Regions from separate parts of the Streptomyces sp. NBC_01089 genome, predicted to be linked through region 3. Evidence: riboswitches for the same ligand, from Rfam matches in the RefSeq annotation. Region 3 holds a riboswitch; each other region holds the start of a gene.
What was found. Region 3 has a riboswitch for thiamine pyrophosphate ahead of OG510_RS09540 (thiamine ABC transporter substrate binding subunit). Riboswitches for the same ligand answer to the same signal wherever they lie in the genome.

Region 1 (5,913 bases), 4.2 Mb from region 3:
CGTACGGCGATCAGCGTGCCGTCCCTGACCAGCTGGCGGACACGGGTCACCTCGACGTCGAACATCTCGGCGATGTCGGGCAGGTGCAGCCAGGCGGGGATGAGAGCGTCGGTTTTTGCGTCAATCTCGGTCACGGGACAAGCCTGCCATCCCGCACTGACAGCCGATACCCGGACTCAGCCCTTCAGGGCCGTCGTACGCCGGTCACGGCGGCGGTCACGGCGGCGGCCGCGGTCAGTCCTGCCGGGGGCGGACCGCCGCCTTGAGCGGCACGGCCGGATCGGCGGCCAGGGCCGGATCCACCGGGGCGCCCGACTCGATCAGCTTCCGTCCCTGGGCCAGATCCCGTGGCCTGCCGACGGCGAGCACCGCGACCAGCCGCTCCTCCCGCAGCCAGCACACCGACCAGGCGGGCCCCGCCGGGTCGCCGCGCCCGACCAGGGTGTCGGCGGCCGCGTGGTGGCCCGCGTACTGGACGAAGCGGCCGAACTGCTCGGACCAGAAGTAGGGCACCGGGTCGTAGATCTGCGGGGTCTCACCGATCACGTCGGCGGCGACCGTGCGCGGCCCCTGGAGTGCGTTGTCCCAGTGGTGGATCAGCAGCCGCTCGCCGTAACGGCGCGACGGGAAGGACGCGCAGTCGCCGACCGCGTAGACGTCCGGGAGCGAGGTGCGCAGCCGTTCGTCGGCCAGGACCGACCCTTCGGCGCCGAGCGCGATACCGGAACCGGCCAGCCAGCCGGTCGCGGGCCTGGCCCCGATGCCGACGAGGACCGCCCCGGCCGCCAGCCGCCGCCCGGACTCCAGGACCACGGCGCCCGGTTCGACCCGGGACACCCGGGCGTCCGTGAGGAGTTCGGCGCCGCTGTCGGCGTACCAGTCGGCCATCGGCGCCGCGATCTCGGGCGGCAGCACCCCGACGAGCGGCCGGCCCGCCGCCTCCACGACCGTCACCGCGCACCCCGCCTCGCGTGCGGCCGTCGCGAACTCGGCGCCGATCCACCCCGCGCCGACCACCACCACGTCCCGGCGGTCGGCGAGGACGGCCCGCAGCCGTCCCGCGTCGTCGAGTGTGCGCAGCAGATGAACTCCGGGGGCGCCCTCGCTGCCGGGCAGCGTGACCGGGTGGGCGCCGGTGGCGACGACCAGAGCCCCGTACGGGACGGGGCCGCGCGCGGTGTCCAGCTCCCGGTCCCGCGGGCGCAGGCCGGTCACCTCGCACCCCAGCAGCAGCTCGACCCCGAGCGCGGCGAAGTCGACGTCGAAGGCGGAGCCGTCCGCCTTGCCGAGCAGCACCGCCTTGGAGAGCGGCGGTCTGTCGTACGGCTGGTGGGACTCCTCGCCGATCAGCGTGACGGGTCCGGTGAAGCCCTGGTCCCGCAGGGCGACAGCGGTCTGCACTCCGGCCATGCCCGCGCCGGCGATGACGACGTTCCTCGGCTCACTCACCCGATCACCTTAAGCACCTGACGACCCGTCAGAACAGGGGGTGTCCTGTGACGGCTTACGAGGCGGCACCGACCGGGGTTAGGCTGGCCGTGCTGAACCACTCGCGGGAGTCCGGGCGCACCGGGCTGAGAGGGAGGCTGGACGGCCTCCGACCGTACGAACCTGATCCGGGTCATGCCGGCGAAGGGAGGGGCTGGACGCCCATGCACACCCATCACGCCAGTCATCAGGCGCACCACGCCGACACGGTGGGCGCGCTGCCGGACGTACTGATCGTCGGTGGCGGGATCATCGGTCTCGTCACGGCCTGGCGGTCGGCGCAGCGCGGACTGCGTACGGCCGTCGTCGACCCCGAGCCGGGCGGCGGCGCCGCGCAGGTCGCGGCGGGCATGCTGGCCGCCGTCACAGAACTGCACTACGGCGAGCAGGTCCTGCTCGGGCTGAATCTGGAGTCCGCCCGCCGCTATCCGGCGTTCGCCGCGGAGCTGGCGGAGGCGTCGGGCCAGGAGCTGGGCTACCGCGCCTGCGGCACCCTCGCGGTGGCGCTCGACCTCGACGACCGGGCGAATCTGCGGGAGCTGCACGCGCTCCAGGTCCGCTCCGGCCTGGAGTCGGAGTGGCTCACCGGGCGCGAGTGCAGGCGCCTCGAACCGATGCTCGCGCCGGGTGTACGCGGCGGGCTCCGGGTGGACGGCGACCACCAGGTCGATCCGCGGCGGCTCGCGAAGGCGCTGGTCATCGCGTGCGAGCGGGCCGGGGTCACCTTCCACCGCGACTGGGCCGAGCGACTGACGGTGGAGCGCGGCCGGGCCACCGGTGTGGTGCTGGCCGACGGAACGGCCCTGCCCGCGGGCCAGGTGGTGCTGGCGGCGGGCAGCCTCAGCGGCCGGCTCGCGGGCGTACCGGACGCGGTGCTTCCGCCCGTACGCCCGGTGAAGGGCCAGGTGCTGCGGCTGACGGTGCCACGTGTGTACGCGCCGTTCCTCAGCCGGACGGTCCGCGCGGTCGTCCGGGGCAGCCACCTCTATCTGGTCCCCCGGGAGAACGGCGAGCTGGTGATCGGCGCGACCAGCGAGGAGCTGGGCTGGGACACCACGGTCACCGCGGGCGGGGTGTACGAACTGCTCCGCGACGCCCATGAGCTGGTACCCGGCATCACCGAACTCCCGCTCACGGAGACGCGCGCGGGGCTGCGGCCCGCGTCCCCCGACAACGCGCCGCTGCTCGGCCCGAGCGCGCTGCCCGGCCTCCTGCTGGCCACCGGCCACTACCGCAACGGCGTGCTGCTCACGCCCGTCACCGGCGATGTGATGGCCGAACTGCTCACCACCGGGGAGCTGCCCGCCGAGGCCCGCGCCTTCACTCCCCGGCGCTTCTCGCCCGTACGACAGGAGCAGCCCGCATGAACGTGCCACTGAACGTGCCCCCCGTGAACACCCCGGCGGCGGACGCACCGCCCGTGGCCGCGCCTCAGGCGCGGGTCTCGGTCAACGGCGAGCCCCGTGGGATCGCCCCGGGCACCACCCTCGATGTACTGGTCACCGGCTTCACCAGTGCGCCGTCGGGCGTCGCCGCCGCGGTCAACGAGACCGTCGTGCCCCGGGGCAGGTGGCCCCGTACCGCGCTCGCCGACGGCGACCGCGTCGAGATTCTCACCGCGGTCCAGGGAGGCTGATCCGGACATGGCAGACGATTCCTTCACTCTCGCCGACACCGAGTTCTCCTCCCGGCTGATCATGGGGACCGGCGGTGCGCCCAGCCTCGATGTGCTGGAGAGGTCACTGATCGCGTCGGGCACCGAACTCACGACGGTGGCGATGCGCCGCCTCGACCCCACGGTGCAGGGCTCGGTCCTCTCGGTCCTCGACAGGCTCGCCGTCAAGGTGCTGCCGAACACCGCCGGCTGCTTCACTGCGGGCGAGGCGGTCCTCACCGCCCGGCTGGCCCGCGAGGCCCTGGGCACGAACTGGATCAAGCTGGAGGTCGTGGCGGACGAGCACACCCTGCTGCCCGACCCGGTGGAGCTGCTCGACGCCGCCGAGACGCTGGTGGACGACGGTTTCACGGTGCTGCCGTACACCAACGACGATCCGGTGCTGGCCCGCCGCCTCGAAGAGGTGGGCTGCGCGGCGATCATGCCGCTCGGCTCCCCCATCGGCTCGGGCCTCGGCATCCGCAATCCGCACAACTTCCAGCTGATCGTGGAGCGGGCCGGAGTGCCGGTGATCCTCGACGCGGGCGCCGGTACGGCGTCGGACGCGGCGCTGGCGATGGAGCTCGGCTGCGCGGCCGTGATGCTGGCGTCGGCGGTGACCCGCGCGCAGGAGCCGGAACTGATGGCGTCCGCGATGCGCCGGGGTGTGGAGGCGGGCCGGCTCGCTCACCGGGCGGGCCGGATCCCCCGCAGGCACTTCGCCCGGGCGTCGTCTCCGGAGGAGGGGCGCGCGGCACTCGATCCGGAGCGGCCGGCGTTCTAGAGGCCGGCCGACCGTGCCGGAGCGCCTCCGGGACCCGCGGGCCGGGTCCTCACACCGGTCCGCGGGCCGGTCCTCACGCCGGTCCTCACCGGCCTGTCACAGCTCGGCTTCAGTCCCGGCCGATTCACCAGGACGGCTTAGGCCCTGTCAGCGCCGACTCGTACACTCGCCAGCGTGGATACGACGCTTGGTGACCCGCAGGCCCCGCTCGTCGGGCAGCTGCTCGACGGCCGCTACCGGGTGGACGCCTGCATCGCGGTCGGTGGCATGGCCACGGTCTACCGGGCGGTCGACACCCGTCTGGACCGGGTGCTCGCCCTCAAGGTGATGCACCCCGCGCTGGCGGTCGACGCCACGTTCGTCGAGCGGTTCATCCGGGAGGCCAAGTCCGTCGCCCGCCTCGACCACCCCAATGTGGTCGGCATGTTCGACCAGGGCGCGGACGGCGCGCATGTCTATCTGGCGATGGAGTACGTCGCCGGGTGCACCCTGCGCGACGTCCTGCGTGAGCGGGGCGCGCTCTGTCCCCGGGCCGCGCTGGACATCCTGGAGCCGGTGCTGGCCGCGCTCGGCGCCGCGCACCGGGCCGGATTCGTGCACCGCGACATGAAGCCGGAGAACATCCTGATCGGGGACGACGGCCGGGTGAAGGTCGCCGACTTCGGCCTCGTCCGGGCCGTGGACACCGAGACGAACAGCACGGGCGCCATCCTGGGCACCGTCTCGTATCTGGCCCCCGAGCAGATCGAGCAGGGCGCGGCCGACACCCGGGCGGACGTCTACGCCTGCGGTGTGGTGCTGTACGAGATGCTCACCGGCGCCAAGCCGCACAGCGGCGACACCGCCGCCCAGGTCCTCTACCAGCACCTCAACGAAGGGGTGCCCGCGCCGTCCGCCGCCGTGCCGGGACTCGCCGCCCGGCTGGACGGCCTGGTGGCGACCGCCACCGCCAGGCGCCCGGACGACCGGCCGTACGACGCGGTGGCGCTGCTCGGCCAGGTCCGCGAGGCCCGCGCCGCACTGAGCGACGCCGAGCTGGACGCCGTACCGCCGCAGGCGCTCCCGTCCGGGACGGACTCCGGCGCGGACGCCTCCGAGGAACGTACGGATGTGATCCGGCGCCCGCTGCCCGCCGCGGGGGTCAACCGCACCAGCCGTCTGGTGATGCCGGTGGGCGAGGAGCCCGAGCCGGAGCGGCGGCCGGTGCGCCGCGGCCGGCGGGCCCGCCGCGGTCTGATCGCGTCGGTCGTCGCCGTCCTGCTGGTGCTGGGCGTCGGAGCGGGTGTCTGGTACATCAACTCGGGCCAGTTCACCCGGGTCCCCTCGCTCCTCGGCCAGCCCGAGAAGACCGCGAAGTCACGGCTGTCGGCCGCCGGGCTCGACGTGAAGAGGACCGAGCGCGCGTTCAGCGACACCTACGACCGCGGCGAGGTCATGAGCAGCAAGCCGGCGTCGGGCGCCCGCATCCGGGACAACGACGCGGTGTCGCTGGTCGTCTCGCGCGGACCGGAGATCGTGAAGGTGCCCCGCGTCGAGGGTGAGCCGCTCGCACGGGCCAGGCAGGACCTGGACAAGGCCGGGCTGGCGTCCGGCATGGTCACCAAGGAGTTCAGCGACGGGGTCGCCCGGGGCAAGGTGATCCGTACGGACCCGGTGTCCGGCACCGAGCGGCACGCCGGCTCCGCGATCGCCCTGGTCGTCTCCAAGGGCTCCCCGGTCGACGTACCGGATGTCACGGGCGAGTCCCTGGAGGACGCCCGCGCCGATCTCCAGGACCAGAAGCTGAAGGTCGTGGTCGCACCGGAGCAGATCAACTCCACCGAGGACGCCGGGCAGATCGCGAAGCAGTCGCCGGCCGGGGCCGCCCGGGCCGAGGAGGGCGACACCGTCACGCTGACGGTCTCCAAGGGCCCGCGCATGATCACGGTCCCCGATGTCACGGGCGACAGCGTGGCCGACGCGAAGAGCACGCTGACCGACAAGGGCT
Region 2 (5,913 bases), 770 kb from region 3:
TGACACCGCGGGCCAGCACGATCACCAGCGCCGGTGAGATGAAGTCGGCGGCGCCCTGCACGATCGTCGCGCTCAGCTTCTGCTCGCCGAGCCGAGCCACGATCCCGACGAGCACCCCGGCCACCAGGAAGAGGGCGGCCAACTGCGGGAAGGACCAGCCCAGTTCGAATCCGTACGGGGTGGCGTCGGCGTCTCCGGACAGGGCGCTCGCCCAGGGCACGACCGAGAAGATCATGAACGCGAAGGTCAGGGTGACGAGCACCAGGATGACCTTGTGCAGGGTGGTCAGCGGCGGGGGCTCCGCCGCCCCGGTGGCGCTCTGTTCGCGGTCGCCCGGCAGGAAGCCGGAGAGCGACCGCCCTGGATCGCGGCTCACCCGTCTCGCGTAACGGATGACGTACGCGATGGTCACCGAGGTCAGGACCACCCACATCAGCCCGCGCAGCACGATGCCGTCGCCCAGCGAGATGTCGGCCGCCGACGAAGCCACCCCGGTCGCGAAGGGGTTGACGGTGGAACACAGCACACCGATCCCGGCGCCCAGGATGATCGTGCCGGTCGCCACCATCCGGTCGTAGCCGAGCGCCAGCATCAGCGGGACGATCAGCCCGTAGAAGCCGAGGGTCTCCTCGGCGAAGCCCTCGACCGTACCGAGGAGCGCGAACACCAGCATCACCCCCGCGATGAGCAGCGCGCCGCGCTCGCGGAGCCGGTGGGCGAGGCGGCCGATGCCCAGGTCGAGCGCGCCGGTCGCGAAGACGACGGTGATGAAGGCGCCGATCGCGAGCACGAAGAGGAACACGCCCGCGCTGCCGTACAGTTCACCGGCCAGACCGGGGCCGACCTGGCCGGTCTTCGCGTCCTGGACGCCGTAGAGGCCGTTGACCGGGGAGAGGAAGAGATCGTTGAGCCGGTGGACGATTCCCCGGTCGGACGCGACCCGGTGGTAGGTGCCCTGGATGGGCGCCCCCGACTTGTTCCTGCGGTATTCGCCCGGTGGGATGAGGAAGGCCAGGGCCCAGACGGCGATGGTGACGACGGCCAGGACGGTGAGGGCGCTCGGGAAGACGAAGCCGCGTTTTCCCGGTGGCTTCCCGTCCTGGGCCTGCCGGGTCCGGACGGTGCTCACGCGGCGGCCCCATGGCTCGGACCCGGTGCGGCCGAGCGGGTGACGGGCCCGCTCGCCCGCGCGTACGGCACGACGGCTGACGCGGTGCGCCCGGCCGGGGAGGCGTCGGTCCTGGGTCCCAGCTCCATCGTGCAGCCCCTGTTCGCTCCGGAGGATTCTGCGCCAACGGGACCACAGGGAGCGCGGGGCCGCATGTTGCCACGGCGGGCGGCCGGCCGACCGATGAGTTCTCGTACCGGATCCGGTCTCAAGGGTATGGACATCGAAACGGACACAGACGCAACGGACACGGGCGCAGCCAACACGGGCGCGCACAGGAACCAGGACGGCGGTCTGCCCGATCTGGAACCACCGGCCCGGCACATGGCCGGGCTCGCCGACGCCGTCGGGGACGGGCAGCTGGGTGACCCCACGCCCTGCCCGGACTTCGCGGTCCGGGACCTGCTCGCCCATGTCTCCGGACTGACGGTGGCGTTCTGCGCCGCGGCGAAGAAGGAGTTCGGGCCGCACACCGACACCGCGCCGGGCACCGTACCCAACCCCGAGCTGGCCGCGGACTGGCGCACGGCGCTGCCCCGGCAGCTGGCGGACCTGATCGCGGCCTGGCACTCCCCCGGCGCCTGGGAGGGCGAGACGAGAGCGGGCGGTTTCACCCTGCCCGCGGTGGTCGCCGGACGGATCGCGCTCAACGAGCTGGTGGTGCACGGCTGGGATCTGGCCCGCGCGACCGGGCAGCGGTACGCCCCGGACCCGGCGAGCCTGGGTGTCTCGTACGCGCTGCTCGGGCAGCCGGACAGCCCGACACGCGCTCCGGCCTTCGGCCCGGCCGTCGAGGTCGCGCGGGACGCCCCCTTCGTCGACCGGGTGATCGGACTCAGCGGGCGCAGCCCGGACTGGAAGCCTTAGGTGCTGTGCGGGGTCCGGTGGCGGCGCAGCCTGAGGGGTGCGTAGACGACGAGCGCGGTCAGGAAGGCCACGTAATAGGCGAGGTCGGCGCCGTGCAGTGCGGAAGCCACCGGGCCGGTGTAGAGGCCGGTGTTCATGAACGGCACCGCCGCGGCGAACGCGGCGCAGAACGCCACCAGGGCGGGCCGGCCGGACCGCGTACGGACGCTCTCCGTGGTCGGGTCGACCGGTTCGCCCCTGCGGCCCCGGGCGAACCAGTCGACAGCGACGACGGCGACGAAGCCGGGGATCCAGTAGCCGACGAAGAGCAGGACGTTCTGGAAGCGCGCGGTGGTGTCGGCGGCGTGCATCCACAGCACCAGCGGGAAACCGAGTACGGCGGCGATCGCGGCCGCGACCGGGCGCGGAACGCGCAGCCCGATGGTCTGCAGGGCCAGTGAGCCGCTGTAGTCGTTCATGGCGTTGCTGCAGAGGGCGGCCAGCGCCACGGCCAGCAGCCCCAGCGCGCCGAGCACACCGCCGCCCAGCAGCCGGTCGACACCCCGGGCGGTCTGGTCGGTGAAGACGGCGGCCCCCCACAGCCCGAGCGACTGCACGGCCACGAAGGAGACGCTGACGCCGAGGAGCGTGTACCAGAACATGCGCGGGCGGGAGGTGTTCTGCGGCAGATAGCGGCTGAAGTCGCTGGCGTACGGAGCCCACGACAGCGCGAGGCTGAGCGCGATGGTGCTGGTCAGGATGAACGCGCCGGCGCGGTCGGCGCCGTGTGCGCTGCCTGCCGCGGTGTGGACGCTGTCCGGCAGCCTGAAGGCCAGGGCGACGAAAGCGGCGGCGAGTACGAAGGTCATCAGCTTCTGCAGCCGGTGGATCGCCTCATAGCCCAGTACGCCGAGCGACCCCTGCCCCAGCATCATCAGCAGCACGCCGAGCCAGAACGGCCAGCCGCAGAGCCGGGCCAGCGCGTCCCCGCCGAACAGTCCGATGAGCGCGTCCCAGGCCACCGACGACAGCCACTGCAGCAGGCCGGGCACCGTGACGGACCGGCCGAACGCGAGCCGGGCCAGGGGCAGTTGGCCCGCACCGGTGCGGCTGCCCCAGGTCCCGAGGTACGCGGTGGGCACGGCGCCGAGCAGGGTGCCCAGCACCACGGCGGCCAGCGCGGTGGGCAGGTCGAGGCCGAGGGCGATACCGACGGTGCCGGTGAAGACCCCGGTCATGGTCAGGTTCGGGGCGAACCACACGGTGAACAGCCGCCCAGGGCCGCCGTAGCGGTGGTGGCCGGGCACCGGCGCGATCCCGCGGGCCTCGATCCGCAGGTCGCCGGGCTCGGCGGGCATCCGGCCGTCGAAGACGGACTGCGGTCCGGTGGCCGGTGTGCTGCTGGGAGCAGGTGGCAATGACATGAGCGACATCCCTCCGCCAGTACTAACTGGTTCAGGTTCGGCGGGTGTGATCTCAGCCCCTGGGCGGGGCACCCCGTGTCCGTTACGCTGCAAGGCTAACGCGCGGCGTCACGCCGTCCGCGGTGAGGGTGGGCGGCCGCGCGCGGCTCAGCTGGTGAAGAAGTCGCTGACCGCTGCCGAGAACTGTGCGGGCTCCAGGGCGTGCACGGTGTGGCCGACCGGGATCGTGATGACCCTGGAGTCGGGGATCCCCGCCGCCATGTCGGGGATCCGCCCCTGCGGCATGGAGCTGTCCGGGCCGCCGGTGACGATCAGCGTCGGGGCGACGATCTCGCCGAGCCGCTCGGCCCACTCGGGGCTGGGGCGCCCGATCTCGTTCCTGATGGCGGGCACCACGTTCCAGTCGTAGTCGACCGGCCCTTCGGGACTCGCGGGTTCGGCCATCTCCCTGGGGTACGGCGGCGGAGTCTCCTCGAGGACGAGCCGCTCCACCCGGTCCGCGTGCTCCTGGGCGAGCAGATAGGCGACGACACCGCCCATGGAGTGGCCGACGACCCCGACGCGCTCCAGTTCCAGTTCGTCGAGGAACCCCAGGACGTCGTCGCGCATGAGCTCGAACGAGTACTCGTCCGGCCAGTCGCTCTCTCCGTGTCCGCGCAGGTCCAGGGCGTACACCCGCCACTCGGCGCCGAGCGCCCGGCCGGTCTCCTCCCAGGTCGCGGACGAGCCGCCGAGCCCGTGCAGCAGCACCACAGGCGCGCCGAAGGGGTCGCCCCAGGCGCGGTATGCGAGCCGTACGTCGCCGACATCGACCACGGAGTGATCGTCGGCCGCTGAGTGATCGTCCATACCGCAGACGCTACAGCGCGCGGCACGGCCCCTACGCCACGTCGCGTACGGAAGCGACTTGGCCACCTAGAGTCACATCAGGGCAAAACCCGCTATTCCCCCTGACCGGATCGAACCTGATCGCACACGATTCGCTCAACTCCCCTGTCCTCAGGGGTGTACGACCCTCCGGGCAGCTGATAGGAAAGCTTCCTAACAGAACACCGACGCACCAACTCCCCCTTGGAGGACCGGTGAAAGCCCCCCACCGCACCACCGCTGGACGCAGCAAGAGGATCATCACGCGCACCGTGCTCGGGCTGGCCCTGGTAGCCGTACCGGCCACCGCCCACGCCGCCAACGCCCCTGCGCAGCCGGTGAGTTCGCACAGCTCTCAGCAGGTGGCCGCCGCCGCGACCGGACTCGACGACCCGGCGAAGAAGGAGATCGCCATGAAGCTGGTCTCCAGCGCCGAGAACTCCTCGCTGGACTGGAAGGCCCAGTACAAGTACATCGAGGACATAGGAGACGGCCGCGGCTACACCGCCGGCATCATCGGGTTCTGCTCGGGCACCGGCGACATGCTGGACCTGGTGAAGCTCTACACCGACCGGGAGCCGGGCAACCCGCTCGCCAAATACCTCCCCGCGCTGGAGAAGGTCAACGGCAGTGACTCGCACTCGGGGCTCGGCTCGGCCTTCGAGAGCGCCTGGAAGACCGCGGCCAAGGACACCGCGTTCCAGACCGCGCAGAACGACGAGCGCGACCGGGTGTACTTCGACCCGGCCGTCAAGCAGGGCAAGACGGACGGCATCGGTGTCCTGGGCCAGTTCGCGTACTACGACGCCATCGTCATGCACGGTGACGGCGACGACAAGACCAGCTTCGGCTCCATCCGCAAGAGGGCGCTGGCCAAGGCCAAGACCCCGGCCCAGGGCGGCGACGAGACCACGTATCTCAACGCCTTCCTCGACGCCCGCGTCTGGGCGATGCAGCAGGAGGAGGCCCACAGCGACACCAGCCGGGTCGACACCGAGCAGCGCGTCTTCCTGAAGAACGGCAACCTCGACCTGCACACACCGCTCAACTGGAAGGTCTACGGGGACCCGTACAGCATCGGCTGACCGGGCTGCCGCTGCCGACAGGCGGGGCGCGTTCTGCACCAGTGGTGCGGAACGCGCCCCGTATGTCATGCCTCGGTCACTCACGCCCTGGGCGGGCACGCGCCACCGTCAGTGCAGCGCGGCGGCCGCCTTGGCGACTGCCTGCTGTGTCGCGTTGTCCTCGGCGGCCGGTTCCTCAGGGCCCTCCGGGGCTCCGGCGTCCTTCCTGCGCCCCAGGTGGTTGAAGGCCAGGTTGAGCACGATGGCCACCACACACCCGGTGGATATGCCCGAGTCGAGCACCACCAGGACGTTCTTCGGGAACGCGTGGTAGAAGTTCGGCGCCGCGATCGGGATCAGGCCGATACCGAGCGAGGCGGCGACGATCAGGGCGTTCTCACCCTTCTCCATGGCCGCGCCGCCCAGCGTCTGGACGCCGCTGGCGGCGACCGAGCCGAAGAGCACGACCCCGGCACCACCCAGGACCGGCAGCGGTACGAGGGCGATCGCGGCCGCTGCCATCGGACAGAGACCGAGCAGGATC
Region 3 (5,913 bases):
GCCGCCAGGCGGCGAACCGGGAGGCGCCCAGGACCCGCGCGGCCTCCTCCTGGCGCGGGTCGAGCTGGGCCCAGAGGCCCCCCACGGTCCTGACGACCACCGCGTAGTTGAAGAAGACATGCGCGAGCAGGATCGCCCAGACCGTGGTGTCCAGGCGGACGCCCCACAGCTGGTCGAGCAGCCCGCCGCGGCCGAGCAGCGCGAGGAAGGCCGTCCCGGCGACGACGGTGGGCAGCACGAAGGGCACGGTCGCCACCGCGCGCAGCAGCTGTTTGCCGGGGAAGTCGAAGCGGGCGAAGACATACGCGCCGGGCAGCGCGATCAGCAGGGTCAGCCCGGTCGACGCGCATGCCTGCCAGGTGGTGAACCACAGGATGTGCAGGATGCCGGGCTCGCTCAGCACCTCGCCGATCCGCCCGAACTGCCAGGTGCCGCCCGCCTTCAGGCCGCGGCCGACGATGGCCGCGACCGGGTAGGCGAAGAAGACCGCGAAGAACACGGCGGGCACCATCATCAGCGCGAGCCCGACCGCCGCCCGGCGCCGGCCCGCCCCGGTCGACGGCCCGGGCCCGGCCTGCGCCTCGGGTGCTACTTCAGGACGATCGAGGACCACGACTTGACCCACTGGTCACGGTTCTTGGCGATCGTGGCGGGTGCGACGGTCTCGGGCCTGGTGACCTTCGCGCCGAACTCCGTGAAGACCGCGGGCTCCTTCGCGCCCTTCACCACCGGGTCCACGAACATGTTGAGCGGCATGTCCTCCTGGAACTTCTTGCTGATCAGGAAGTCGATCAGGGCCTTGCCGCCCGCCTCGTTCTTCGCGCCGCCGAGCAGCCCGGCGAACTCGATCTGCCGGAAGCAGGTAGAGGTGACGACGCCGGTCGGGGCGGTCTTCGGCCGCGGCTTGGCGTACAGCACCTCGGCGGGCGGGCTCGACGCGTACGAGACGACGAGCGGCCGGTCGCCCTTGGCCTTCTTGCCGCCGGCCGAGCCGGAGAAGTCGTTGTTGTACGCCTGCTCCCAGCCGTCGTCGACCTTGACTCCGTTGGCCGTGAGCTTCTTCCAGTACGCCTGCCAGCCGTCGTTCCCGTACCGCCCGACCGTGCCGAGCATGAAGCCCAGGCCCGGTGAGGAGGTGGCGACGTTCTCGGTGACCAGCAGGTTCTTGTACTGCGGCTTGATCAGGTCGTCGAAGCTCCTGGGCGGGGCGAGCTTGTGGTCCGCGAAGTACTTCTTGTCGTAGTTGACGCAGAGGTCGCCGCTGTCGACCGGTGTGACCCGGTGCTTCTTCGCGTCGAGCTGTACGGCGGATGCGACCTGGTCCAGGCCCTTCGCCCGGTACGGCGTGAACAGGCCGTTGCCGAGCGCCCGGGACAGCAGGGTGTTGTCGACACCGAAGAAGACGTCACCGCGCGGGGAACCCTTGCTGAGGATCTCCTGGTTGAGCGTGGCGCCCGCGTCCCCGCTCTTGAGGACGTGGACGGTGTAGCCGGTCTCCTTGGTGAACTCCTTGAGCACGGCGGGGGACGCGGCGAACGAGTCATGGCTGACGAGCGTCACGACCTTGGAGTTCTTGGCGCCCGAGCCCGAGTCGTCGGAGCCTCCGCAGGCGGCGAGCGCCGAGACGCCCAGCGCGGCGGCCAGCGCGGTGACCGTCAGCTTCCTGGTGCTGAGCGTTCTGCCGGCCGTGCGCGCTCGCTTGGTGGTGCTCACTGATTCCTCCTGGGATGGACATCCAGGAAGAGACGCGGCCCTGCCCGCGGGAGAGCGGGCAGGGCTGAACAGCTTGAGTAGTGACCGAACTTCCTACCCGGAATGACCCGGGCAAGGTCCAGAGGGTCTGCGGCATGGCCGCACTCTCAGCGCTGTGGCGCTCCCCTGTCGGAATATGAAAATGTGCGCCCCACGTTACACGGGCCCTACCGCTCGGCGGCGGCCAGCTGCCCGCAGGCTCCGTCGATCTCCTGGCCGCGGGTGTCCCGTACGGTCACGGGGACTCCGTGGGCGGCGATGGCGGCGACGAACGCCTTCTCGTCCTCCGGCCGGGACGCGGTCCACTTGGAGCCCGGCGTCGGGTTGAGCGGGATCAGGTTGACGTGGACGGGCTTGCCCTTGAGGAGCCGTCCCAGCCGGTCGCCCCGCCAGGCGTGGTCGTTGATGTCGCGGATGAGCGCGTACTCGATGGAGACCCGGCGGCCGGACTTCGCGGCGTACTCCCAGGCGGCGTCCAGCACCTCACGGACCTTCCACCGGGTGTTGACCGGGACGAGGGTGTCGCGCAGCTCGTCGTCGGGCGCGTGCAGCGAGACCGCGAGGCGGCATTTGAAGCCCTCGTCGGCGAAGCGCAGCATCGCGGGCACCAGGCCGACCGTGGACACGGTGATCCCGCGCTGCGAGAGACCGAGACCGTCGGGCTCGGGGTCGGTCAGCCGGCGGATCGAGCCGACCACCCGCTTGTAGTTGGCGAGCGGTTCGCCCATGCCCATGAAGACGATGTTGGAGAGCCGGGCGGGCCCGCCGGGCACCTCACCGTCGCGCAGCGCGCGCATCCCGTCGACGATCTGGTGCACGATCTCGGCCGTCGAGAGATTGCGGTCCAGACCGGCCTGGCCGGTGGCGCAGAACGGGCAGTTCATCCCGCAGCCGGCCTGCGAGGAGATGCACATCGTCACTCGGTCCGGGTAGCGCATCAGGACGGACTCGACGAGCGTGCCGTCGTGCAGCTTCCACAGCGTCTTACGGGTGGTGTCGTCGTCGCAGCTGATGTGGCGCACCACGCTCATCAGGTCGGGGAGCAGCGCCTCCCGCAGCTTCTCGCGCGAGGCGGCCGGGATGTCGGTCCACTCGGCGGGGTCGTGGGCGTACCGCGCGAAGTAGTGCTGCGACAGCTGCTTGGCGCGGAACGGCTTCTCGCCGGTCTCGGCCACGGCGTCCTTGCGCTCGGCGGGCGTGAGGTCGGCGAGGTGGAGCGGGGGCTTCTTGGCTCCGCGGGGCGCGACGAAAGTGAGTTCTCCGGGCTTAGGCATGGTCCATCCAGTGTCGCAGACAGCGGAGGGAGGGCCCGCCGTCCTGTGGACAGCGGGCCCTCCCTCGGTGAAGCAGCAGGTCGCAGACGTGGACGTCCGGTCTCAGGAGCCGGCCTTCAGGATCCGACGAACAGCACGAGCAGCAGCCAGACCACGGGTGCGGTGGGCAGCAGGGAGTCCAGCCGGTCCATGATCCCGCCGTGGCCCGGCAGCAGCGTTCCCATGTCCTTGATCCCGAGATCCCTCTTGATCATGGACTCGCCCAGGTCGCCCAGGGTGGCGCTGGCCGCGACGGCGAGGCCGAGCAGCAGACCCTGCCACCACTGCCCGTCGTCGATCAGGAACTGCATGCAGAGCGCGCCCGCCACCATCGCGAAGCTGACCGCCCCGAACAGCCCCTCCCTGGTCTTTCCGGGGCTGATACGCGGTGCGAGCTTGTGCTTGCCGAAGCGCCAGCCGATCGCGTATGCACCCGTGTCGCTGACCACGGTCAGCACCAGGAACGTGAGCACCCGCCAGGGCCCGTCGTCGGCGGCCAGCAGCAGCGCCACGAACGTCGCCAGGAACGGCACGTAGAAGGCGGCGAACACCCCAGCCGTGACGTCCCTGAGGTAGCCGTCCGGTGGCGCGGTCATCCGCCAGACCAGGACGGCGAGCGCCGTGAGCGCCATGGCGATCCAGGCACCCTCGGTCCCCCGCGCGTACCCGGCGACGACCATGGCGGCGCCGCCCACCGCGAGCGGTACCAGCGGCGCCTTGACGCCCTTGCGCTCATCGAGCCGGGAGGTCAGCTCCCAGAGGCCGACGACCACCGCGACCGCGATCACGATGACGAACGCGGCCTTCCAGACGAAGAGCGAGGCGATCACCACCACGCCGAGGCCGAGACCGACCCCTATCGCCGACCGCAGATCACGGCCGGCCTTCTTCTTCTCGGGAGGCGGCGGGGCCGGTGCGGGCTCCTGCGGCGTCTCGTCACGGAACGAGGGGCCACTCGGGCGAGCGGCCCCCCGGTCGTGGTCGGCACGGCCGTCATGGTCACGGCCGCCGTCTTCGGCGTCTCTGCCTGCGTCGGGCACGATGGGCATGGGCCGAGTCTGCTCAACTTCATGCTCGCCGTATGCGGGACCCGCCGGGACAGCGCCCTGGTCGGGGGCGGGTCGCCATTCCCCGACGGGATGGCCGCTCTGCGGGGCACCCCAGGAAGAGTCGTTCATCAGACCTCGAGCAGCTCGGCTTCCTTGTGCTTGAGCAGCTCGTCCACCTGCGCGACATACTTCGCGGTGGTGTCGTCGAGCTCCTTCTCGGCGCGGCGGCCCTCGTCCTCGCCGACCTCGCCGTCCTTGATCATCTTGTCGATCGTCTCCTTGGCCTTGCGGCGGACGGAGCGGATCGAGATCTTGGAGTCCTCGGCCTTGGTCCTGGCGACCTTGATGTACTCCTTGCGGCGCTCACCGGTCAGTTCGGGGAACGTCACCCGGATGATGTTGCCGTCGTTGCTCGGGTTGACGCCGAGGTCCGAGTCGCGGATCGCCTGCTCGATGTTGCGCAGCGAAGTCTTGTCGAACGGGGTCACCACGGCCATCCGGGCCTCCGGCACGGAGAACGAGGCGAGCTGGTTGATCGGGGTCAGCGCGCCGTAGTACTCCGCCACGATCTTGTTGAACATCGCCGGGTGCGCACGGCCGGTGCGGATCGCGGCGAAGTCCTCCTTGGCGACCACGACGGCCTTCTCCATCTTCTCCTCGGCCTCGAGGAGGGTCTCTTCGATCACCACTTGCTCCTGCATGTCTTGAGTGGGCCCGCGTTCTCAGGCCCTGGAGTAAACCCGCGTCTTGCCCTGCACGGTGTCCGACCGGCAGGTTCTAGTCGGTCCTGTTGGCCTCTCGGCCTCTCGGCCTTGTGACCGCGTGGCCCCTTGGTTCTCCCGAACGGCCGACGCCCGGTTCTCAGGCCCGGGTGCCCTGGTCGTTCACAAGAGTCCCGATCTTCTCACCCTTGACGGCCCGCGCGATATTGCCCGAGGCCAGCAACTCGAAGACGAGGATCGGCAGGCTGTTGTCACGGCAGAGGGTGATGGCGGTCGCGTCGGCGACCTTGAGGTTGCGGTTCAGTACCTCGCTGTACTCCAGCGCGTCGTACTTCACCGCGTCGGGGTTCTTCTTCGGGTCGGAGTCGTAGACCCCGTCCACCCCGTTCTTGCCCATGAGCAGCGCCTCGGCGTCGATCTCCAGGGCGCGCTGCGCGGCGGTGGTGTCCGTCGAGAAGTACGGCATGCCCATGCCCGCGCCGAAGATGACGACGCGTCCCTTCTCCAGGTGCCGGACTGCGCGCAGCGGGATGTACGGCTCCGCGACCTGCCCCATGGTGATGGCGGTCTGGACGCGGGAGTCGATCCCCTCCTTCTCCAGGAAGTCCTGGAGGGCGAGGCAGTTCATGACCGTACCGAGCATGCCCATGTAGTCGGAGCGGGCCCGGTCCATGCCGCGCTGCTGGAGCTCGGCGCCGCGGAAGAAGTTGCCGCCGCCGATGACGACCGCGATCTCGGCGCCGTCACGGACGACCGCCGCGATCTCGCGGGCGATGGCGTGCACGACATCGGGGTCGACGCCGAGGCCGCCGCCGCCGGCGAACGCCTCGCCGGACAGCTTCAGCATGAAGCGGCCGTGCCTCTTGCCGTCGCCGGTAGTGCCGTCGTCGGTCATGTCGGCGTTTTTGTCGGCCTGTTCCATGGAGATTCTCCTCGTGCGCATACGAAGAAGGCCATTGCCGGGGGTCCTTGCGGTTCCCTGTGCGGCAATGGCCTCCTCGTCAGATCTGCGGCCGTCCGGCGCGGACCCGGGCGGCTGCGTCAGACCCTATCGGGGTCTTCGGTGGATCGCGTACA

Region 1: another riboswitch for thiamine pyrophosphate. It lies ahead of thiO (glycine oxidase ThiO); the one in region 3 lies ahead of OG510_RS09540 (thiamine ABC transporter substrate binding subunit).
Region 2: another riboswitch for thiamine pyrophosphate. It lies ahead of OG510_RS06335 (purine-cytosine permease family protein); the one in region 3 lies ahead of OG510_RS09540 (thiamine ABC transporter substrate binding subunit).

What each region holds. Positions count from the first base shown of each region.
Region 1 covers NZ_CP108660.1:6,366,287-6,372,199, reverse strand. Annotated here, with positions in the region: gene OG510_RS28620 (Rv2175c family DNA-binding protein) at 1-134, opposite strand, end outside; gene OG510_RS28615 (NAD(P)/FAD-dependent oxidoreductase) at 235-1,410, opposite strand; TPP riboswitch at 1,543-1,655, shown strand; gene thiO (glycine oxidase ThiO) at 1,653-2,855, shown strand; gene thiS (sulfur carrier protein ThiS) at 2,879-3,124, shown strand; gene OG510_RS28600 (thiazole synthase) at 3,132-3,926, shown strand; gene pknB (Stk1 family PASTA domain-containing Ser/Thr kinase) at 4,101-5,913, shown strand, end outside.
Region 2 covers NZ_CP108660.1:1,421,567-1,427,479, forward strand. Annotated here, with positions in the region: gene OG510_RS06325 (YfcC family protein) at 1-1,129, opposite strand, end outside; gene OG510_RS06330 (TIGR03086 family metal-binding protein) at 1,385-2,035, shown strand; gene OG510_RS06335 (purine-cytosine permease family protein) at 2,032-3,438, opposite strand; TPP riboswitch at 3,430-3,524, opposite strand; gene OG510_RS06340 (alpha/beta fold hydrolase) at 3,586-4,287, opposite strand; gene OG510_RS06345 (chitosanase) at 4,521-5,390, shown strand; gene OG510_RS06350 (nucleobase:cation symporter-2 family protein) at 5,499-5,913, opposite strand, start outside.
Region 3 covers NZ_CP108660.1:2,193,189-2,199,101, forward strand. Annotated here, with positions in the region: gene OG510_RS09535 (ABC transporter permease) at 1-514, opposite strand, end outside; gene OG510_RS09540 (thiamine ABC transporter substrate binding subunit) at 589-1,713, opposite strand; TPP riboswitch at 1,786-1,890, opposite strand; gene rlmN (23S rRNA (adenine(2503)-C(2))-methyltransferase RlmN) at 1,920-3,026, opposite strand; gene OG510_RS09550 (phosphatidate cytidylyltransferase) at 3,143-4,243, opposite strand; gene frr (ribosome recycling factor) at 4,243-4,800, opposite strand; gene pyrH (UMP kinase) at 4,976-5,731, opposite strand.